One region of the Clostridium mucosae genome, then DNA from elsewhere that is predicted to be linked to it. Evidence: a T-box and tRNA genes for the amino acid it is inferred to sense, from the RefSeq annotation. Region 1 holds a T-box; the other regions hold tRNA genes.
What was found. A T-box is a leader RNA that pairs with one kind of tRNA and senses whether it is charged. The one in region 1 lies ahead of NSA50_RS08495 (glycine--tRNA ligase), so its partner is inferred to be a tRNA-Gly.
Positions count from the first base shown of each region.

Region 2: it has a tRNA-Gly gene. The T-box ahead of NSA50_RS08495 (glycine--tRNA ligase) is inferred to sense a tRNA for this amino acid. The anticodon was not compared.
Region 3: it has a tRNA-Gly gene. The T-box ahead of NSA50_RS08495 (glycine--tRNA ligase) is inferred to sense a tRNA for this amino acid. The anticodon was not compared.

Region 1 is NZ_JANKAF010000005.1:188,489-196,434, forward strand. Features, by position in the region: gene NSA50_RS08455 (formate--tetrahydrofolate ligase) at 1-222, shown strand, start outside; gene NSA50_RS08460 (type III pantothenate kinase) at 355-1,134, shown strand; gene dusB (tRNA dihydrouridine synthase DusB) at 1,141-2,127, shown strand; gene greA (transcription elongation factor GreA) at 2,341-2,823, shown strand; gene lysS (lysine--tRNA ligase) at 2,838-4,343, shown strand; tRNA gene NSA50_RS08480 (tRNA-Asn) at 4,507-4,581, shown strand; tRNA gene NSA50_RS08485 (tRNA-Asn) at 4,613-4,687, shown strand; tRNA gene NSA50_RS08490 (tRNA-Asn) at 4,719-4,793, shown strand; T-box leader at 5,015-5,181, shown strand; gene NSA50_RS08495 (glycine--tRNA ligase) at 5,226-6,617, shown strand; gene murD (UDP-N-acetylmuramoyl-L-alanine--D-glutamate ligase) at 6,887-7,946, shown strand, end outside.
Region 2 is NZ_JANKAF010000003.1:89,972-97,917, forward strand. Features, by position in the region: gene NSA50_RS05365 (NPCBM/NEW2 domain-containing protein) at 1-2,355, shown strand, start outside; tRNA gene NSA50_RS05370 (tRNA-Leu) at 2,568-2,651, shown strand; tRNA gene NSA50_RS05375 (tRNA-Gly) at 2,673-2,747, shown strand; gene NSA50_RS05380 (HNH endonuclease) at 2,978-3,388, opposite strand; gene NSA50_RS05385 (hypothetical protein) at 3,678-4,352, shown strand; tRNA gene NSA50_RS05390 (tRNA-Gly) at 4,416-4,489, shown strand; tRNA gene NSA50_RS05395 (tRNA-Lys) at 4,493-4,568, shown strand; SAM riboswitch class I at 4,867-4,973, shown strand; gene NSA50_RS05400 (Na+/H+ antiporter NhaC family protein) at 5,089-6,366, shown strand; gene ispF (2-C-methyl-D-erythritol 2,4-cyclodiphosphate synthase) at 6,714-7,187, opposite strand; gene NSA50_RS05410 (class D sortase) at 7,560-7,946, shown strand, end outside.
Region 3 is NZ_JANKAF010000007.1:112,127-120,072, forward strand. Features, by position in the region: gene NSA50_RS09845 (ABC transporter permease) at 1-936, opposite strand, end outside; gene NSA50_RS09850 (ABC transporter ATP-binding protein) at 929-1,642, opposite strand; gene NSA50_RS09855 (ECF transporter S component) at 1,904-2,530, shown strand; gene NSA50_RS09860 (alpha/beta-type small acid-soluble spore protein) at 2,743-2,931, shown strand; gene NSA50_RS09865 (alpha/beta-type small acid-soluble spore protein) at 2,969-3,157, shown strand; gene NSA50_RS09870 (alpha/beta-type small acid-soluble spore protein) at 3,194-3,382, shown strand; tRNA gene NSA50_RS09875 (tRNA-Gly) at 3,427-3,501, opposite strand; tRNA gene NSA50_RS09880 (tRNA-Lys) at 3,535-3,610, opposite strand; tRNA gene NSA50_RS09885 (tRNA-Arg) at 3,618-3,694, opposite strand; gene clpB (ATP-dependent chaperone ClpB) at 4,003-6,597, opposite strand; gene NSA50_RS09895 (helix-turn-helix domain-containing protein) at 6,781-7,946, shown strand, end outside.

The sequences.
Region 1 (7,946 bases):
ATATGTATGGCAAAGACTCAATATTCATTATCTGATAATCCATCATTAAAAGGTAGACCTGAAAATTTTGAAATAACTGTAAGAGAGATAAGAGTTTCTAATGGAGCTGGGTTTATTGTTGCACTAAATGGTGATATAATGACAATGCCAGGACTTCCAAAGGTTCCAGCTGCAAATAAAATGGATATACTAGATAATGGAGAAATAGTAGGATTATTTTAATATATAGATTTTACAACACTTGACAAATGATTTGTAATTGTTAAAATTAAATTGTTAAATTATTGTGATTATATTTATTTAAATAAAGGCAGCTTTCAAAGCTGCTTTTAATTGTATTAAGGTGGTGCTTGTATGATTTTAGTAGTAGACGTAGGTAATACAAATATAGTCTTGGGAGTATATAATAATTCTGAAAATATTGCTAGCTGGAGAATTTCTACTGATGCAAAAAAAACATCAGATGAATATTCTATTCAAGTTATGCAGCTTTTTATTCAAAGTAATCTAAATCCTAGAGAAGTAAAAGGAATAATAATTTCATCTGTTGTTCCTAATATAATGCATTCATTAGAGAATATGATAAAAAAGAGTTTTGGAATTAATCCTTTAATTGTAGGTCCAGGGGTTAAAACTGGAATAAATATTAAATATGATAATCCAAAGGAAGTGGGAGCTGATAGAATTGTAAATGCTGTAGCTGCTCATGACAAGTATAAGAGAGATCTTATAATAATAGATTTTGGAACAGCAACAACATTTTGTTCATTAACTAAAGAAGCAAACTATCTTGGGGGATGTATTACACCAGGCATAAGAATAGCATCTGATGCTTTATTTGATAGAGCTGCAAAGTTACCGAGAGTAGAATTAGAAGTACCAAAAAATATAATATGTAAAAATACTATATCTAGCATGCAAGCGGGTATAATTTATGGATATATAGGGCAGGTAGAATATATAGTAAATAAAATAAAAAAAGAAATGAAAGATCTTGGTTCAGATGAACCTTTAGTTATAGCGACAGGGGGATTAGCAAAATTAATAGCTAAGGAAACAGACGTTATAGATAAGGTTGATTCTAGTTTAACATTAGAGGGGTTAAGAATAATATACGAAAAAAATAAGGAGTAGTATAATATGAAAATTGGAAACCTAGAATTTGAAAATAATGTTTTTCTAGCACCTATGGCAGGGGTAACAGATATATCTTTTAGAGGACTATGTAAGGAGATGGGATGTGGGTTAGTTTATACAGAGATGGTAAGCGCTAAAGCCCTTTACTATGGAAATGAAAATACAAAGTCATTGCTTAGAATAGCTGATGAAGAAACTCCTGTTGCAGCTCAAATTTTTGGGAATGATCCTAAGATAATGGCTGAAGTAGTACAAAGATATTTTAATGAAAGAGAAGATATTTGTTTAATAGATATAAATATGGGGTGTCCTGTAAATAAAATTACTAAGAATGGGGAAGGATCAGCTTTACTAAAGCATCCTGAGTTAGCAGCCAATATAGTAAGAGAAATTAAAAAGGTATCTACTAAACCAGTAACAGTTAAATTCAGAAAAGGTTGGGATGAAGGAAATATCAATGCTGTTGAATTTGCTAAGGGTCTTGAAGATGCTGGAGTAGATGCGATTACTGTTCATGGAAGAACCAAAGAACAGATGTATGAAGGAAAAGCAGATTGGGATATAATAGGGAAAGTTAAGGATGCTGTTTCAATACCAGTGTTAGGAAATGGAGATGTATTTACAGCAGAAGATGCACTAGAGTTAAAGAATAAAACTAATTGCGATGGAATTATGGTTGCAAGAGGGAGTATGGGGAATCCGTGGATATTTAAGCAAATTGAATATGCCTTAAAAGGAAATTCACCTTTAGAAATAAGTTATTTAGACAGAATAAATATGTGTTTAAGACATTATGAATTAGCAATTAAGTACGATGGCGAGAGAAAAGCTGTGAGGGAAATGAGAAAACATGCATCTTGGTATATGAAGGGATTACCTAAAAGTAATGACATAAGGGGAGTTATGAATACTTTAGAAGATAGCAATTCTGTAATTGAATTGTTAAATAACTATAAGTATGAATTAATAAGAAGTTTCGATAAAGTTTAAATTATATACCTGAATAATAAATTTTTAAAAGAATAAATATATTAAAAGCGAGAATACTATATATCTGTTAAATAAAGATAAAGGGATACCTTTAGCTTATAACTTAGTTGACATATAATACTTGCTGATTTATAATGTTTTAAATGATTTTAAGAATATCAGACCTAGTGTTAGGTATTTAAATAAAAGTAGAAATTTGAAGGGGAGAAAATCATGAGTGAAACTAAAAAGTTCGTAATGACATACGAAGGTGTAAAAAAGTTAGAAGATGAATTAGAATTTTTAAAAACTGTTAAAAGAAAAGAAATAACTGAAAAAATAAAAGTAGCATTAGGATACGGAGATTTAAGCGAAAACTCAGAATATGATGAAGCTAAAAACGAACAAGCATTTACTGAAGGTAGAATTATTCAATTAGAAAATATGCTAAAGAATGCTGTTGTTGTTGATGGATCAGAAATTCCAACAGATAAGGTTGCAGTAGGAACAATAGTTAAAGTTAAGGATTATGAATTTGATGAAGAAGTTGAATATTCAATAGTAGGTTCAGCAGAAGCAGATCCTATGGAATTCAAAATATCAAATGAATCACCAGTAGGAGCTGCTTTATTAGGTAAAAAGGTTGGAGAGATTGTTGAAGTGTTAGTTCCAGGTGGAACAAACAAGTTTGAAGTATTAGGAATAAGAAGAGAGTAACGGAGGGATATTTAATGTCAACTGAGGAAATGAATATACAAGAGTTAGAATCTCAGTTTAGTGAGCAAGAAGCATTAAGAAGAGAAAAACTAATAGAGTTACAAAATCAAGGAAAGGATCCATTTGACGTTTATAAAGTTGAAAGAACACATATGTCAGAGGATGTTAAGGATGATTTTGAAAATTTAGAAGGAACTATAGTTACAGTTGCTGGAAGAATTATGTCTAAGAGGGGTCAAGGAAAAGTTGTATTCTCAGACATACAAGATAGAGATGGAAAAATTCAATTATTTATAAAAATAGATGAAGTAGGAGAAGAAGCCTTAAAATCATATAAAACATATGATTTAGGTGATTGGGTTGTTGCAACTGGAGAAGTGTTTAAAACTAAAACTGGAGAAGTATCAGTTAAAGTTAAGAGCTTCGAATTAATATGTAAATCATTAAAACCATTACCAGAAAAATGGCATGGATTAAAAGATCCAGATTTAAGATATAGACAAAGAGAAGTAGATATGATCTCAAATCCAGAAGTTAAGACTAACTTTATGAAGAGAGCAGCTATACTTAAAGGCGTGAGAGAGTTCTTAGATAACAGAGGATTTATAGAAGTTGAAACTCCAATGCTTGCACCTATAGCAGGAGGAGCATCAGCAAGACCATTTATAACTCATCATAATACTTTAGATATAGATATGTACTTAAGAATAGCTCCAGAATTATATTTAAAGAGATGTATAGTTGCTGGATTAGAAAAAGTTTATGATATGGGAAGAACTTTCAGAAATGAAGGTATGTCTGTAAGACATAATCCTGAGTTTACAATGATAGAATTATATGAAGCATTTTCTGACTATAATGATATGATGGAAATTGCAGAAAATATGATAGCATCAGTATGTGAAAAAGTAAATGGAACAACTAAGGTTAATTATCAAGGTACAGAAATTGACTTTGCACCACCATGGAGAAGAATAACTATGGTTGATGCTGTAAAAGAACATACAGGTATAGATTTTAATGAAATAAAATCAGATGAAGAAGCTCAAACTATAGCTAAAGAAAAGAATTTAGAATTTAAAAAGAATATTAAGCATGTTACAAAAGGTGAAGTGTTAAATGTTCTATTTGAAGAATATGCAGAACAACATATGATACAACCAACCTTTATTTGTGATTATCCAGTAGAAATATCTCCTTTAACTAAAAAGAAAAGAGGAAATGATAAATTTACTGAAAGATTTGAAGGATTTGTATTTGGAAGAGAAATATGTAATGCATATTCCGAATTAAATGACCCAATAGTTCAAAGAGAGAGATTTAATCAACAAGAAAAAGAAAGAGAACTAGGTGATGATGAAGCATACATGATAGATGAAGAGTTTATGAGCGCTTTAGAAACAGGTATGCCTCCAACAGGTGGATTAGGTATAGGTATAGATAGAGTTATAATGTTCTTAACAGATTCAGCATCTATAAGAGATGTTATAATGTTCCCAACAATGAAACCACAAAAATAATATTTTAGGGAGTAAAGTTTTTTGCTCCCATTTTATTTAATTTTATGCAAATGGTTTATTGCTTTTGAATATTTTTTTATTTTTAGAAACTAAAATTAAAAAAATTACAAAAAACACTTGCAATATTAATAAAACTTGATATAATAACTAATGTAGTAAATATTCCGCGATAGCTCAATGGTGGAGCACTCGGCTGTTAACCGATAGGTTGGAGGTTCGAATCCTCTTCGCGGAGCCATTTTAATTTTAAAATTAATTTATAGGAATATTCCGTGGTAGCTCAATGGTGGAGCACTCGGCTGTTAACCGATAGGTTGGAGGTTCGAATCCTCTCCACGGAGCCATTTTAATTTTAAAATTAATTTATAAGAATATTCCGTGGTAGCTCAATGGTGGAGCACTCGGCTGTTAACCGATAGGTTGGAGGTTCGAATCCTCTCCACGGAGCCATTTTTATAAGAGTTTTATAAGAGTAGATAATTTATCTATTGTTATAAAACTCTTTTATTATATAATGATATATAATATTTGAATTCTAGAATTTGAATTATAGTATTTGAAGTTAAGTACAATCAAAATGATATAAGTTATTAATATAATTTAAATATTTAATAAAAAGTCTTTTATACTTGACATATAAAAGGCTTTTGGTAAAATTAATATATAATTTAATAGGTACAATGATAAAGAGGAGTAAACTTAATATTTCTTTTAGAGAGACGATGGTTGGTGTGAATCGTTATTAATTTAAGTTGAAGGGCGCTTTTGAGTATTAACATTGAAAGTTGGGCTAAAGCCAAGAAGGGTGGAACCGCGGAATTGAAATTTCGTCCCTTTAGGTCTGAGGCTTTTTTTATTTATAAAAAAATTGGAGGTATTAAAATGGCAGTAGAAAAAACTATGGAAAAAATAGTTGCTCTTTGTAAGAGTAGAGGTTTTGTATTCCCAGGATCAGAGATATACGGAGGATTAGCGAACTCTTGGGATTACGGTCCATTAGGAGTTGAATTTAAAAATAACGTTAAAAAAGCATGGTGGAAGAAGTTCGTTCAAGAAAGTCCGTATAATGTAGGAGTAGATTGTGCTATATTAATGAATCCAGAAGTATGGGTTGCATCAGGACACGTTGGTGGATTTTCAGATCCTTTAATGGATTGTAAAGAATGTAAAGCAAGATTTAGAGCAGACAAAATTGTAGAAGATCATATGACTGAAAATGGAGCAGAAGTTGCTAGCGCAGATGGATGGTCTAATGAGCAATTAAAGGAATACATAGAAAAGAATAATATAGTATGTCCTAAGTGCGGAAAATTAAATTATACTGATATAAGAAAGTTTAATTTAATGTTTAAAACATTCCAAGGAATAACAGAGGATTCCGCTAGTACAATATACTTAAGACCGGAGACAGCTCAAGGTATATTTGTAAACTTTAAATCAGTGCAAAGAACTTCAAGAAAGAAAGTTCCATTTGGTATTGCTCAAATTGGTAAATCATTTAGAAATGAAATAACTCCAGGAAACTTTACATTTAGAACAAGAGAATTTGAACAAATGGAGTTAGAATTTTTCTGTAAGCCAGGAACAGACTTAGAGTGGTTTAAGTACTGGAAGGATTATTGCTGGAACTTCTTATTAAATCTAGGAGTAGAACAAGATAACTTAAGAATGAGAGATCATGGTGAAGAAGAACTATCATTCTATTCAAATGCAACATCAGATATAGAATATTTATTCCCATTTGGATGGGGTGAATTATGGGGAATAGCTGATAGAACAGATTATGATCTAAAAAAGCATCAAGAACATTCAGGTCAAGATATGAGCTACTTAGATCCAACAACTAACGAAAAATATGTTCCTTATGTTATAGAACCATCTTTAGGAGCTGATAGAGTTGCTTTAGCATTCTTAGTAGATGCATATGATGAAGAAGAGTTAGAAGGTGGAGATGTTAGAACAGTTATGCATTTACATCCAGCTTTAGCTCCATATAAGGCTGCGATTTTACCACTTTCAAAGAAACTTTCCGAAAAAGCCTTAGATGTATATTCTGATTTAAGCAAAAAATTCAATATAGAATATGATGAAGCTGGAAGTATCGGTAAGAGATATAGAAGACAAGACGAAATAGGAACTCCATTCTGTATAACAATAGATTTTGATACTTTAGAAGATGAATCAGTTACTATTAGAAATAGAGATACTATGGAACAAGAGAGAGTAAAAATTTCAGATTTAGAAGCTTACATTGAAAAAAGCTTAGAATTCTAATTCTAAAAAGAGAGGAGATGTTGAAATTCTCCTCTCTTTTGTATTTAATTAATTTAAGTGTTATAATTAGAAGGAATTGGGACAGACTTTAAGAGAGGTTCCAAATTTTACGTTTGGCAAGGAGAAGTTACTAATCCGAACAAATGTGAGAAATGATAATACATATTTAGTTGGTTATAAATGATTTGTTTAATAAGTTTATATTACTAATTTGAACTTACTAAAAAGAGTTTCATATAATATTTTATAGATGGTTTTGGAGGAAGATTATGAAAAAGCAATTTAATGAATTTAAAAGTTTTATAAAAGGGAAAAAAGTTGCTGTTGTAGGAATAGGAGTTAGCAATATACCGCTTATAAGGTTTTTAGTTAAGCTTGGAGCGGTTGTAACTGCATTTGATAAGAAGAATAGAGAAGAGTTAGGTGACATTGCAAAAGAGTTTGATGAATTATCAGTTATCTTAGAACTAGGAGATGGTTACTTAGATAGGTTAACGGGATTTGATGTTGTATTTAAAACTCCTTCAATGAGAATAGATTGTGATGCTTTAGTAAAAGTAAAAAATGAAGGTGCATATATAACTTCAGAAATGGAGGAGTTTGTTAGATATTGTAAGGGGAAAGTTTACGGAATTACAGGAAGTGATGGAAAAACAACAACAACAACGATTATATCAAAGCTTCTAGAAGAAGCAGGATATAAAACGTGGGTTGGTGGAAATATAGGAACCCCATTGTTCTCCGATATAGAAGAAATAGGAGAAGAAGATAAAGTTGTTTTAGAATTATCTAGCTTTCAGCTTATGACTATGGATGCTCCGGTTGATATTGCGATAGTAACAAATCTTGCACCAAATCATTTAGATATGCATCTTGATATGCAAGAATATATAGATGCTAAGAAAAACATATTTTTAAATCAAGATAAAGATGGAGTTTTAATATTAAATAGAGAAAATGAAATAACTCATGGATTCGTTTCAGAGGCAAAAGGAATAGTTAAAGAGTTTAGTTCTAAAAGACAAATTGAAAATGGTGCATACTTAAAGGATAACGTGTTATATCTAGAAGGTAAGATGGTCTGTGATAAAGAAAATATAGCTATTAAAGGAATTCATAATATAGAGAATTATTTAGCTGCATTTTTAGCAACAAAAGATGATGTATCTATAGAGGTTATGAAGAAAGTTGCTGAGAACTTTGGTGGTGTTGAGCATAGATGTGAATTAGTTAGGGAAATTAATGGTGTTAAGTATTATAATGACTCTATAGCTTCAAGTCCAACAAGAACATTAGCTGGATTATTCGCTTTTGAAAGAAAAGTAATTT
Region 2 (7,946 bases), on a different contig from region 1:
ATAGCTAAAACAAGTGCAAGAAGAGTAAAATTTAAGTTCATAGAAGCTAACCAGGATTGGGCTAGTATTGGAGAAATGTCTTTCTATAAGGAAGATATATTATCAGATAAGATAGAGAATTTATTTACTGATAACACGAAAACAGATGTTAGTGAAAGTTATAATACTTTAGAAAAGGTACAAGCTCTTAGAGAAGAGGTAAAAGACCATCCAGCAGTTAACTTGTTTGAAGAAGAGTTAAAGAAAGCTGAAGATATTATAATAGCTAAGTTCCCTATACTAAATGTAGAAGATATAACTTATGTTAAGTTAAATAGTGAATTTGATTTATCTTCAGGAGTTACAGCAAATGATCAAGAAGATGGTGATATAACTAGTTATGTTACAGTTAATAAAAACAGTTTCAATATAAATAAAACAGGTAAATATACATTAACTTATACAGTAGAAGATAGTGATGGTAATGTAGCAACTAAAGATAGAGATATCGTGGTATATAGTGAAAGCACATATTTATCCGATTTAGAGTGGGAATCAGCAGTATCTGGATGGAGGACTGTGAATAAAGATTCAGCAGTTAATTCAAGCAATAAAATAAAGCTTAAGGTTAATGGCGAGGTAAGAGAGTTTGATAAAGGTATAGGTGCTGCAACAAATGCTGAGATAATATATGAATTAGATGGGAATTATAGCAACTTCTCAACATATGTGGGTACTGATAAAAATTATAATGATAATAGAACTACAATAATATTTAGGATATTTGCAGATGGTGAGGAAGTTTATACCTCTGATGTAATAAGGAAAGATAGTGAAGCAGAGTTTGTAAATCTAGATGTAACTGGAGTAACAGAGCTTAAATTAGTAGCAGATGATGCTGATGGTAGTGGTCTTGGAGATTTTGCTTCTTGGGCAGATACTAAACTATATACAACAAATGCAAAACCAAAATTAACTATTCCAAAATCAATATCAACTAAAGTTGGTCAAGAAATAGATTTAAATCAGGAGTATAGCGCAATAGATTCAGAAGATGGAGATTTAACTTCTAATGTTGAAGTAACTGGTGAAGTAAACTTTAATAAGCCTGGAAAATATCCAATAAATTATAAAGTTATAGATAGTGATGGCAATGAGGTAGTTAAAACAAGAAATATAGCAGTAGTAAACATGGAAGACTATAAGTATTTAACAGAATATGATTGGAAATCTGCAAATTCAGGTTGGGGAACAGTTAGAAAAGATAATTCTGTAAGCAACAATAGATTAACTTTGACCAATGAAGAGGGACAATCTATTTCATACGATAGAGGAATAGGTACACATGCTACATCTACAATAATATATGATTTGAGTGATAAAGACTATGATTACTTTACTTCTTTTGTTGGGGTAGATAGAGCAATGTATGGAAGTGTTGGATCAATAAGTTTTGAAGTGTATGTAGATGGTGAAAAGAAATTTGATAGTGGATTAATGAACTCTAGAGCTCCTCAAAAATATGTGGAAATAGATATAAATGGGGCAAAAGAATTAAAACTTGTAGTAAAAGATGGTGGTAACGGAATTGCTTCAGATCACGCTACATGGGGAGATGCTAAGCTTCATTATGCAAACTCAGAATCTATAGATTATACAGAACTTTCTAAATCAGTTGAAAGTGCTAATGATATAGATAGAGAAGTTTATACTGAAGAAAGCTTAAGTATATTAGACCAAGCAATAGTAAAAGCAACAGAAATGATAGAAAATAAAGGGGTTACTTATCAAGAGATTCAATCAATGTTAGCTGAATTGAAAGATGCAGTTGATAATTTAGAAAGAATAGATTTAAATAAAATTATTGAAATTGAAGATAAGTATTTAAAACAAGATATTCAAAAGGCTCTTGGATTAAGCGGAGATATAACTTTAGGAGATATGTATAATCTTAGGTCTCTAAATTGCAGTAGCAGAAGAGTTACAAATTTAAAAGGGTTAGAATATGCTAAAAATTTAGAAGAACTTAATATAGAGCAAAATGAAGTAAGAGATTTATCACCTTTAAAGACATTAAAAAATCTTAGAGTGATAAATGCTAGACTGCAAATAATTGAAGCTGGAATGGCTACTGTAGAAAATAATAGACTTACACTTAAAGAAAGAGTAGTATCTAGAAATGGGGAGTTGTTGAACCCTAAAGAAATTATGGTGGGTACTGAAAAAGTAGATGTGGAAAATTCTATAGATGAAAATGGAAATATATCGATAGATACGTCTAAACTAAAAGTGGGGCTTTGTGGTATTTATATAACTTATGAAAATCAAGAAGATAACCATGAAGTTGGAGTACTTTATCTATTTAATGTATATTAATAGAAACAAAGTAGAAAAAATACGCGAAATGATAAGGCGGTAAAGCAAGAATATAAATTAGTAATCACTAAGAACTTTTGTATATTAAGGGCTTAGTGATTATTAAATTTATTAAAAGAATTAAAAAGATTATTAATCAATAATAATAACAAAATTTTACAGTGTATATTGATTTAGAATATAATATTTTATATAATATTAATATAAGGTATGCAGATGTGGCGGAATTGGCAGACGCACTAGACTTAGGATCTAGCGCCATTGGCGTGGGGGTTCGACTCCCTTCATCTGCACCACTTTAATATTTAAAATTATATGCGGAAGTGACTCAATGGTAGAGTGTCACCTTGCCAAGGTGAAAGTTGCGGGTTCGAATCCCGTCTTCCGCTCCAAAAGCTTTTTAAGAACATAATATGGTTTTTGAAGAGCTTTTTATTTGGAGTTTATTAAGAATGCTATTTTAACATAAGAGAAAGCTCTTAAATAACTATAGTTATCAAGTTCTGATTGATAGTATAGTATTTAAGAGCTTTTTATATTATATAAATCTAATTTAATTAAATAAATAAATTTAGTAAATCTATGCAATAAATAGCTAGTAGCTTGAATATAAAAGAATGTTTTAGCTAATATTAATACTATGGAAAAGACGTTCCAATTCAAGCTCTTGAAGCATAGCATGTGAATAGAGTTTACCTCCCATGAGGTTTTTAATTATCTCTTCTTTAGAATATCCTTCTTTAAATAATTTAAGTTTTTTAATTAATTTTTTTAAAGAAGAATGAGACATTCCTAAAAGAGTATAAAGTTCCTTAGCAGTATAGTAATCTTTGGGTAATAATTTATAAAGTTTATCTTGTAATTCTAGCTTATACCTCAAATCAGTTTCTATACAGTTGTGAGGACCGTTTTTTCCTCTATGGTGGTAGTTACAAAGATATTTATAATTTAACTTAATATCGTAGCCACCTTCGTGTTTATGAACTATATGATGAATATCCGCTGTTGCTCCACAAATTTCACAGTGGTACAAAGTCATGCCTCCTTTTTATATCTTTAATAATATTATATATATTTTTGGCTGAATATTCTATAGTATTATGAGCTTTAAATAATGAATAAATAATAGATTCATTTTATATAAAATAAAGTGGTATATTTTTACTTACAATAGGAATAAAATTATATTAAGAATATTATGAATTAAAAATGTTTAAATTTACTTTGTTATATTTTTTTTAAATACTTGAAAAGGTGGTATAATATACTATATAATATATGTATAGAATATTATATTACTGAGCTGAAAGAAAGGTGATACAGTGAGACATAGTTATGATTCATTTGATTACTGGGAAGAATTGATTAATGAAAATAAAACTATAAGAGGACATATGTTTATGGATAAATTACCTAATGAAAAAAGTATATATATCCATAGTTTAGTTTTTTCAAAAAATAATGGACTTAACAATACATGGTCGTATTTTCCAGATGGAAAAATGTTATTAGGATATATTCAATATTCATTTTTACAAGAAGCATTTTATAAATGGATATATGGAAAAGAAAGAATGGTTATTAGTGTTCCAAACATTCCAGTAGAAAAAATAATCTTAGATGGGGAAAGAAATAATAAGATATCTAAAGAAGAAGCAGATAATATGAGAAGGCATGTAAAGATGGTAAAGGATTGTTGGTTTTTACCTAATGATAAATTAATCAGGTCACTTCAAAAGTTTTCCAGAGATTTTAACAAAACTTGGTATGGAGATAGCAGAGAGTTTTTATACTTAAAGATTTTTGATACACCAAAGGATTTAGGAGAGTTTGTAGTAAATTCAAGCTATATGACAACAACGGAAAGAGAGTTTGAAGAAAGAGTTGGTGTGAATATTTCTGAATGGAAAAATATTTGTGAAAAAGCTAATAAGAATAAGAGAGATGGCGAGAAATTTAGAGATATTTTATTAAAATCACTTACGGAAATAATTTAAAGAAAAAATTTATTATTGACAGTAATAATTATGGAATATATAATGTTATTGTCAATAAGATTTGCGGGTGTAGCTCAATGGTAGAGCCCTTGCCTTCCAAGCAAGTTACGTGAGTTCGATTCTCATCACCCGCTCCATATGCGTTATTAGCTCAGTTGGTAGAGCACCTGACTCTTAATCAGGGTGTCCCGGGTTCGATCCCCTGATAACGCACCAAATAAAAAGAGATTAAGTTTTTAATCTCTTTTTTTGCGTGAAAAAATATAAAAGTTTATTAGATGTTAGCATAAGTTTAAATTTCAATATTTTTATTGAATTTATATATCGCAAAATAAATAAAAAAAATAAAAGTGCACAACGGCACTTTTATCAAGCATAAGGAGTGAGATTTTAAGATCCTATTCTAATTGTTGACAATAAAGTGTAGTAATATTCAAATTAGAAAATATTAAGAATAAATTTTATGTTGACAATAATAATCTAAATTGATAATATAATAGTGCAAAATTTAAAAGTCTTATCAAGAGTGGTGGAGGGACTGGCCCTATGAAGCCCAGCAACCAAGAATTTTAATTAATTTTTATGGTGCTAAATCCTGCAGGAAATCCTGATAGATAAGAGGCGAACTATAACTTTTTATATGTGTAATCAAAGCTTCTGTATTTCTGCAGAAGCTTTTTTATTTTGAAATTTATATTATACAAAATAATTTTTTATAGAAGGAGGAAAAAAGACTTTGAAGAACAAAGGAAATGGACTAGCTTTAATTCCATTAGGAGTATTTTTATTAGTTTATTTAGGGACATCAATGATAGCAAAGGATTTTTATGCTGTATCTGTAATTATTCCATTTTTAGCAGCAGCTTTAACAGCATTGATTATGAATAGAAAACTAAAGTTTGATGAGAAAATAGAAATTTTTTGTAGGGGTGCAGGGAATACTAATATTCTGCTTATGATAATCATATTTATATTAGCAGGGGCATTTGCACAGGTAGCAAAAGATATGGGGGCAGTAGATTCTACTGTCAATTTAGGACTTTCATTACTACCAAGTAGCTTATTAATACCAGGAATATTTGTTATAGGATGTTTCATAGCTCTATCTATAGGAACGTCAATGGGAACTATAGTTGCTTTGGTACCAATAGCTGTTGGGATAGCAGATAAAACTGGAATAGGAATTGCATTAGCTGTAGGTGCAGTAGTTAGTGGAGCTATGTTTGGAGACAATCTTTCGATAATATCCGATACGACTATAGCAGCTACTAGAACTCAAGGATGTGAAATGAAAGATAAATTTAAAATGAATTTTATAATAGTTCTTCCAGCTGCTATAATAACAGCTATAATATTTATGTTATTAACTAAAAATGCTGCAGTAATTAATTTAGAAGCTTTAGAATTTAATTTATTCAAAATATTACCTTACATAATTGTTATTGTAACAGCATTACTTGGAGTTAATGTAATAGTTGTTTTATTACTTGGAATTTTATCTTCAGGAATAGTTGGATTTATATTTGGAAGTTTTGATGTAATAGGATTATTTAATTCTATATCTAGTGGAATATCAGGAATGAGTGAACTTATAATAGTTTCAATTCTTATAGCAGGAACAATAGAAATTATTAAATTCAATGGAGGAATAGATTTTATTCTTAATAAGGGATTAAAGAATTTTAAAAGTAAAATGGGAGCAGAGTATGGAATTGCTATGCTGGTAAGTTTAGTAGATATATGTACAGCTAATAATACAGTTGCAATTGTAACTGTAGGTCCAATAGCTAAAGATATATCTAATGAATTTGATTTAGAACCAAAAAGAGTTGCGGGAATATTAGATATGTTTTCGTGTGTATTCCAAGGAATAATACCATATGGTGCACAACTAATATCAGCAGCAGGACTAGCGGCACTATCACCATTTTCAATAATGAAATTTTTATTTTATCCATATTTAATGGGAATATGTGCTATAATAGCTATATACATATATTGGAGAAATAAATAAGGCTGTTGTAAAAATTAATATATAAACCAGAAAAAAAGTATGGCTTTCCTAAGGGAGCCATACTTTTTTAGCAAAAGAATAAAAGAATAAAAGAATTAATGATAAAATTCGGTTAAGGCGAATTTTTAAATAATATAATTTCATAATTTAGCTTAGACTAAATTATAGTATCAATTAGTTCATTAGCTATTTAAAATTATATTTAAATGAAATCTTCATTTCTTCATTCTTTCATTCAAAATAATTCAATTTGCTTGAAATATTACTATAACTATTTGAAGCTTAACTGTTCATTTTTAATAACTCAACTTGCTTGAGTTATTACCACAATTATCAATTGTACATTATCAATTATGCACTAATAGACATATGCTTTGTGAAGAAATTCCTTCTCCACTTCCTGTAAATCCCAATCCTTCTTCTGTTGTTGCTTTAACATTGATTTGCATTACATCTATGTGTAATGCATTTGCTATGTTTTCTCGCATTTGTTGTATGAAAGGAGCCATTTTTGGTTTTTGAGCTATAATAGTAGAATCTATATTGTTTATAGAATAGCCATTACTTAATAGTAATTTTCCTACTTCTTCTAAAAGCTTTATACTTGAAATTCCTTTATACTTTTCATCTGTATCAGGAAAATGCTTTCCTATATCGCCAAGAGCTGAAGCTCCAAGTAGTGAATCCATAATTGCATGAATTAATACATCGGCATCTGAATGTCCAAGCAGACCTTTCTCATAAGGAATCTTAACACCACCTATTATTAAATCCCTTCCCTCAACTAAACGATGTACATCGTATCCTAATCCTATCCTCACTTTATCACCTCTAAATTAAGTATAGAATTATTTTACCATAAATATAGGTTTTATATTAAATGTTTATTTATGATTACTATAATACTTTTTTAAAGGGATATATTTTAGAACTATTTTTTATTCTTTTATTTTTAAATATTTTATTATAAAGGAGTCTAAATTTAGTTTTAATCTTATAAATAAAATGTATAGTTCGTGAGGAAAGTTTTCTGCGTTTAAATACAAAATCTACATAAATTACTTTTCTATTCATAAGTTACTCCTAAAATATTAATAGACTATGAAAAAATATATATTATGGTAAAAGTCTCTAAGTGTTTATGATATAATATATGATAAATTAGTATAAATGTTTATTAGGGGATGAGGGATTTGAAAGAAAAGATTAGAAGAGGGATAGGTATTATTTTAATAGTAATTGGACTAGCTTTAATTGTATCAATTGTCTACAAAAAGATAGAGACATCAAAGAAACAAAAAGAACTTCAAAATATTTTAGAACAGGTTATAACTGAAGATACTGAAGATGGGAGTGAAGGTAAAGAAGAGAAGTCAATTAATGGATATAAGCCTATTGCATTAGTTGAAATTCCAAGTATAAATTTATCCCAAGGATTGGTTGAAGGAATAACAGATGATATTCTTCAGTATTATTTAGGGCATTTTGAGACTTCAGCAAAACCAGGAGAAAAAGGAAATTTTGCAGTTGCAGGACATAGAGTATCAGATTATTCAGAGGCATTTGTCAATTTATATAAG
Region 3 (7,946 bases), on a different contig from region 1:
CGAAGAAAAATATCGTTTTATTTCTTTTTTAGTTAATGCAATTATTTGTGACGATACATTCATTTCATTTATTTTATAATTTGACTTTTTAAAACTCTCTTGTAATTTTGAGTTTATTTTCTTAAAGGACTTGTTAAATATAAAAATAAATATTGAAAAAATTGAAACTGATAAAGCTACAAATATAAGTAAATCTTTAAAGTTTAAATTTATTAAAGCATTAACTACATATATTGTTGGAGGATATAATTTTGATATACCTAAAGTTATAGAATCACTATTTACTATTATCTTTTGAACTAAGTCTCCACTTTTAGATGAAGCAATCATTATTAATAAAATAAATATTAATGTTGCAGAATTTATAATTAAATTTTTATGCTTCATTCTTGAAGATATATAACTAATTACGAATGCAATAATAGATGCTACTACTACAGGAATTAATGGTAATAACAAAAATACTATAAATAAATATATAAAAAATAAATAAGAAATCTCAACCCTACTAAAATAGATGCAAGCTGGAGATATAAATACAACTATTAAAAATAAATAATTAATTCCTAATAGTTGTATCATCCTATTAATCAAAATAGTACTACTCTTTATAGGTAAACTCATAAGTAAATCATAATCTCTTGCAGAAAATAAAATTCCTTGAGCTTTATACATAGAAGTAAAAAATATAATAACCACACTTAAAATAAAGCTCATAACCAATAATAAATCAATAAACCCAATACTCTTTAATCCATCAGCTAGTAACTTAGAATATTCTATTGCTAAAACTTCAAATACTATTAGGGTAATTAATATTGTTGGTACTATTAATATACTTCTAAACTTTTCGCCATTTGACTTTTCCTTAAATATCTTATTAATTCCTATAGAATTAATAAATGTTGTTTTAAATAAACTCCATAAATTACTCATTATCTATCAACTCCATAAATATATCTTCTAATGAACTATTTCCTTTAACTTCATCCATCTTACCTTGAGATACTATATTTCCATCTTTTATAATTGCTACCTTATCGCATAACTTTTCTGCTACTTCTAAAACATGAGTTGAGAAAAATATTGCTACACCTTCATTACAAAGCTTTTTCATTTCTTCTTTTAATATATGTGATGCTTTAGGATCTAATCCAACAAATGGTTCATCTAAAATTAAAAGCTTAGGTTTATGAATTAGTGCAGAAATTATAACTAACTTTTGTTTCATTCCGTGAGAATATGATGATATTAAATCTCCAAGAGCTGATGTTATTTCAAATTTTTCTGAATATAACTTTATTAATTTTTCTCTTTCTTCTTTTGAAACCTTATATATATCTGCAATAAAATTTAAATATTGAATCCCAGTTAAAGCTTCATAAATATCAGGATTATCAGGTATATACGCTATTTTTTTCTTACACTCAATAGGATTATTTTTAATTGAATCTCCATCAATTAATATATCTCCTTCTTCAAATTCTAAAATTCCTACAATAGCTTTTATAGTTGTAGTCTTTCCTGCTCCATTATGACCAATAAAGGCAAATATTTCTCCACTATTAACTTTAATCGATACATTATTCACAGCTTTTTTTCCATTTTTATATGACTTTGAAAAGTTTATTATCTCTAACATATTATTACCTCTCTTATTATACTTGTTATATATATACTATAACAAGTATAATAAGTTGACAAGTCTTTTTCAATTTTTATATTAAATTTCATAAATACAAGATTAAATTGTTTATTTGTTGTTGATATAATATTTTACTTTACAGTTTTTTCTTATATGATAAAATAATATTGGTCGGTATTCTTAAGAAACCGAACTTCACGCAAAAATTCATTTTTTGCCGAATTATATCCTATAAGGAATAAGAACGGAGGAATTAAAATGTTAAATGCTAGAGGGATGGGAAACTCTCGTCAAAATGTAAGAAAAATGGTAGTAGTTGCAATGCTATCGGGTATTTGTTTATTCTTAGGACTAACAGGTCTTGGTTTTATACCATTACCACTCTTTAAACTAACAATTTTACATTTACCTGTAATAATTGGAGCAATAATTGAAGGTCCTATAGTTGGGGCTACAATTGGATTCATATTTGGGATTTTCTCAATTTATCAAAACATAACTGCTCCAACTCCAATGTCTCCATTTTTTTATAACCCAATAGTTTCTATATTGCCTAGAGTACTGATAGGGGTAATATCTTATTATGTTTATAAACTCTTAAAAACAAAAATTAAAAATAAGAAACTATCTATAGGTATTGCTGCTGTTTGTGGATCTTTAACCAATACTATTGGGGTTCTTGGAAGTATATACTTAATTTATTTTAAGGATTATGCATCAATTCTTGTTAGTAATGGAACCATTTCAACTGGATCAAGAAACGCAGTCACAGTTGCACTCTTATCTATAATAGGTACTAATGGTATGGCAGAGGCAGCTTTATCAGCACTTGTTGCAATTCCAGTTATTATAGCAATATTAAAAATGCAAAAGAGAAATAATTAATTTATAAAAGGTTATTTGAAAAATATTTTCAAATAACCTTTTTTTATAGTTTGTACCAATATATTCTTTATAAAGATCACTTTTCCTCTACTGTATTAATTTTTATAGTTTATTAACATTTTATCTGCACAATATAATAGTACAAAGTCAAACAAGCTTTGTAAAAGAAAACCCAATAAAAAATTTTATATGTTTTCAAGGAGGGATTTATTATGGCAAGTAATAGACAATTGATTCCAGAAGCTAAACAAGGATTAGCTAAATTCAAAAATGAAGTAGCTAACGAAATGGGAGTACCTTTCTCAGACTATAATGGAGACCTTACTTCAAAACAATGCGGTAGCGTTGGTGGAGAAATGGTTAAGAGAATGGTTGAACAATACGAATCTGGATTAAAGTAAAACTTTAATCTGATATATTTACAAGGAGGGATTTATTATGGCAAGTAATAGAAAACTAGTTCCAGAAGCTAAACAAGGATTAGCTAAATTCAAAAATGAAGTAGCTAATGAAATGGGAGTGCCTTTCTCAGACTATAATGGAGACCTTACTTCAAAACAATGCGGTAGCGTTGGTGGAGAAATGGTTAAGAGAATGGTTGAACAATACGAATCAAAAATTAAATAATATATTCTTATAACCAAATATTAGGAGGGATTTGTTATGGCAAGTAACAGAAAATTAGTTCCAGAAGCTAAACAAGGATTAGCTAAATTCAAAAATGAAGTAGCTAATGAAATGGGAGTACCTTTCTCAGACTATAATGGAGACCTTACTTCAAAACAATGCGGTAGTGTTGGTGGAGAAATGGTTAAGAGAATGGTTGAACAATACGAATCAAAAATTAAGTAGTTAAAATAAAAAAGAGAAGTGTTTATCCACTTCTCTTTTCCTTATGGAGCGAAAGACGGGACTCGAACCCGCAACATTCACCTTGGCAAGGTGACGCTCTACCATTGAGCCACTTCCGCACAAAAAAGCTCATTTTATCAATGAACTTAATGTGGTGGCTTACCCGGGAATCGAACCCGGTACACCTTGATTAAAAGTCAAGTGCTCTACCGATTGAGCTAGTAAACCATAAGCTTGGTGCGTGTTAAGAGATTCGAACTCCTGGCCCACGCCTTAGAAGGGCGTTGCTCTATCCAGCTGAGCTAAACACGCATATTTGCTACGTTGTATATAATAACCCAAAAGGTCGGATTTTGTCAACAACTTTTTTAGTGAAATAATGAAAAAATTAAATTAAGAAATATAAGTTGTCAAAGATAAGTAGAATATGTTCCATAAGCTAAATAGCTACGAAAAAAGTGCTAGGCTTATTTTACAGTCTATTTTTCTTAGCCAACTTATATTTCATAAATTAAGATAATTAAATAAAAAATTAGCCTCATTAATGATATGTATTAAATCTAGAATTGTATTCGACATTATATAAAAATAGGAAAGCTAATACATATCATTAAGTTCAATTATTTAATTACTATTTCTTCTTCCTTTGCATCAACAACTACATTTGATCCATATCCAATTTCACCTTTTATAATCTTTCTTGCTAAATTATTTTCTAGGCTATTTTGTATATATCTTTTTAATGGTCTTGCTCCATATACTGGATCATATCCCTCTCTTGCCATAGTTGTCTTTGCTTCATCTGTTACTTCTAAAGTAATATTCTTATCTTTCAATCTACTTGAAACTTCTTTCAAGAATATATCTATTATCTTCTTAATTCCAGTTTCTGATAATGGCTTAAACATAATTATATCATCTACTCTATTTAAGAACTCTGGTTTAAATCTTAATTTCATTTCATTCATAACTTGAGTTTTTATATTTTCATCAACTATATCTTCATTTTTATTTTCTAGAAGATAGCTACTTCCTATATTAGATGTCATAATTATTATAGTATTTCTAAAATCAACAGTTTTACCTTTATTATCAGTTAATCTTCCATCATCCAGAATTTGTAAGAACATATTAAATACATCTTCATGTGCTTTTTCAATTTCATCAAATAGTATCACACTATATGGATTTCTTCTTACAGCTTCAGTAAGTTGCCCACCTTCATCATATCCTACATATCCTGGAGGCGCTCCAACTAATCTAGATACTGAATGTTTTTCCATATATTCAGACATATCAATTCTTATTATATTTTCTTCTGAATCAAATAGATTTCTTGCTAAAGTTTTTGCAAGTTCTGTTTTACCAACTCCTGTAGGTCCTAAGAATATAAATGAACCAATTGGCTTATTTACATCTTTTAATCCTGCCCTTGCTCTTAATATTGCATTAGAAACAGCTGTTATAGCTTCTTCTTGACCAATTACTCTTCTTTGCATTTCATTTTCTAATCTTAGAAGTTTTTCTCTTTCTCCTTCTAATAAATTTGTAACTGGGATTCCAGTCCACTTAGAAAGAATTTTAGAAACTTCCTCCTCGGTTACTTCTTCTTTTAAAAGAGCTCCTTCGTAATTTTCTTTTACGTCCACTTCCTTTTGTCTAATTTCTTCTTCTAATGCTGGAATAACACTATATTGAATTTCTGCTGCCTTATTATAGTCATAGCTTCTTTGAGCTGCTTCTAGATCTCCTCTTGCATCATCTAATTTAGATTTTAAATCTCTTAAATTAACTATTGCATCTTTTTCCTTTTCAAATTTTGCAGTCATTTCATCATTTTTAGTTTTTAATTCTGCTATTTCTTTTTCTAAAGCTACTAGCTTTTTCTTAGAACCTTCATCACTTTCCTTAGTTAAAGCTTCTTTTTCAATTTCTAATTGGAATTGCTTTCTTCTTATATTATCTAATTCTGTTGGTAATGAATCTATTTCTGTTCTTATCATAGCTCCAGCTTCATCTATTAAATCTATAGCTTTATCTGGTAAATATCTATCTTGAATATATCTATGAGATAATTTTGCTGCTGCTATTAAAGCAGTATCATGTATTCTCACACCATGGTGAATTTCAAATCTTTCTTTTAACCCTCTTAGTATAGATATAGCATCTTCTACTGTAGGTTCTTCTACAACTACAGGTTGAAATCTTCTTTCTAACGCTTTATCCTTTTCTATATATTGTCTGTATTCATCAAAAGTTGTAGCACCTATACAATGAAGCTCTCCTCTTGCTAGTAATGGTTTTATTAAATTACCTGCATCCATGGCGCCATCAGTTTTTCCTGCTCCAACTATAGTATGAATTTCATCTATAAATAAGATTATTCTACCTTCACTACTTTGAACTTCTTTTAATACAGCTTTTAATCTTTCTTCAAATTCACCCCTATATTTAGCTCCCGCAATAAGGGAACCCATATCTAACGAGAAAATCACTTTATCTTTTAAACCTTCTGGTACATCCCCTCTAACTATTCTCTCTGCCAATCCTTCTACAATTGCAGTTTTACCAACACCAGGTTCTCCAATTAGCACTGGATTATTTTTTGTTCTTCTTGAAAGTATTCTAATTGTTCTTCTAATTTCATCATCTCTTCCTATAACTGGGTCAAGCTTATGTTTTTTAGCTAAGTCTGTAAGATTAGTTCCATATTTACCTAATGCATCATATGTTCCTTCTGGATCTTGTGTTTCTACTCTTTGATTTCCTCTTACTTCTTTTAGAATTTCCATGAAATTCTTCTTGTTTATATTATATTTATCTAATAACCTTTTAACTTCTCCATTTTTATCTACTTCAATTATTGCAAGCATTAAATGCTCTACGCTTATATAAGAATCCTCAAATTTTTTAGCTATATCTTCAGCCTTGACTAAAACTTCTTCAATTTGTCTTGTAGCATAAACTCCAGAGGAGTTAGCACCTTCTCCCAAAACCTTTGGCTTATTATCTAGTACTTTATTTAAATCTTCATCTAATGATTTAACTCTAACTCCCATCTTAGTTAAAATATTTGGTATTAATCCATCCTCTTGTTCTACTAATGCACAAAATAGATGAATTAACTCTACTTGTTGATGGTTATATTTAACCGCTACTAAACTAGCATTATTTAATGCTTCTTGTACTCTTAAGGTCATTTTATCTATATTCATGCTTAACTCCTCCTCACATTTACAACCTCAAACATATTTAATATATCCTTATATTCATATAATAATACAAAAGTCAAAGAAAGTCAAAGTTTATTTTGCTTATTTTTTTGAAAATTTTATATTTATTAATAAATAAGCTATAATTAAATTATAACTTAATTCTATTAGAAAAGAGGGGATTTTATGAGAAGAGAATATGTGAGTTACCAGGAAGATGCTCCAATTAAAATAACTTATGCAAATATACAAGAATGCCCTATTCACTGGCATAATTCTATTGAAATATTATATGTTTTACGTGGGAGTGTTAACATTAATATAGATACTGACTCATTTGAGTTACTTGAGAAAGAATTAGAAATAATAAATGTTGATGAGGCTCACAGAATTTATAGTAATGAAGATAATAAGGTATTAATATTTCATATAGATCCTTACTTTTTTGAAAAATATTATAAAGATATAAACAACATATTCTTCTATACAAATTCTACTGATGATGGCGCTCAAGAAGGTGAAGAATATGATCTTCTTAGAAATTTTTTAGCCAAACTCTTATGTGAAGCTATTCAAAAACTTGATGATTATGATAAGGAAATTGAATCAATTTTAATAGATTTATTATATCACCTTATAAATAACTTCCACTACTTAACTTATGAAAAAGAAGAGCTAAAAGAAAAAACTGAGCAATTAGCTCGATATCATAGAATTTCTAAATATATATTTAATAATTATGATAGCAATATAACTTTACAAGAAATTGCGAAAAAAGAATTCTTAAGTCCTCATTATCTATCTCATGAGATTAAATACGCAACTGGAAATAGCTTTACTGATTTAGTTAACCAAACTAGAGTTGAAGAATCTGTTAAGCTTTTATTAGATAGTGATTTGAGTATTTCAGATATATCTGATGAAGTTGGTTTTTCTCATGTAAGATATTTAAATAAAAACTTTAAAAATTATTATGGTTGTACTCCACTTCAGTATAGAAAGAAAAATAAATTAACTGAAAAAGAACTTGAAGAAATTAAAAAAATAGAAATATTAAAACTTGAAGAAGCTTTAGAATATTTATCTTCTGAATTAGATGATTATGAACGTTTTAACTATGAAAATAAGTTGTGGAAAATTCATATAAATATGGATAATAGTCTTGGAGAATTCAACAAGGATTATAGTGAAGTTATAAATTTAGATGATGCTTTTGATTTATTATTAGAAGATAATAAAAATATTCTTGAAGAAATTCAAGAAGAACTTCATTTTAATTATGTAAGGCTCGAAAATATGTTTAATAGTGATATGGGAGTATTTCCTAAAGCCGATTTTTATAATTGGAATAA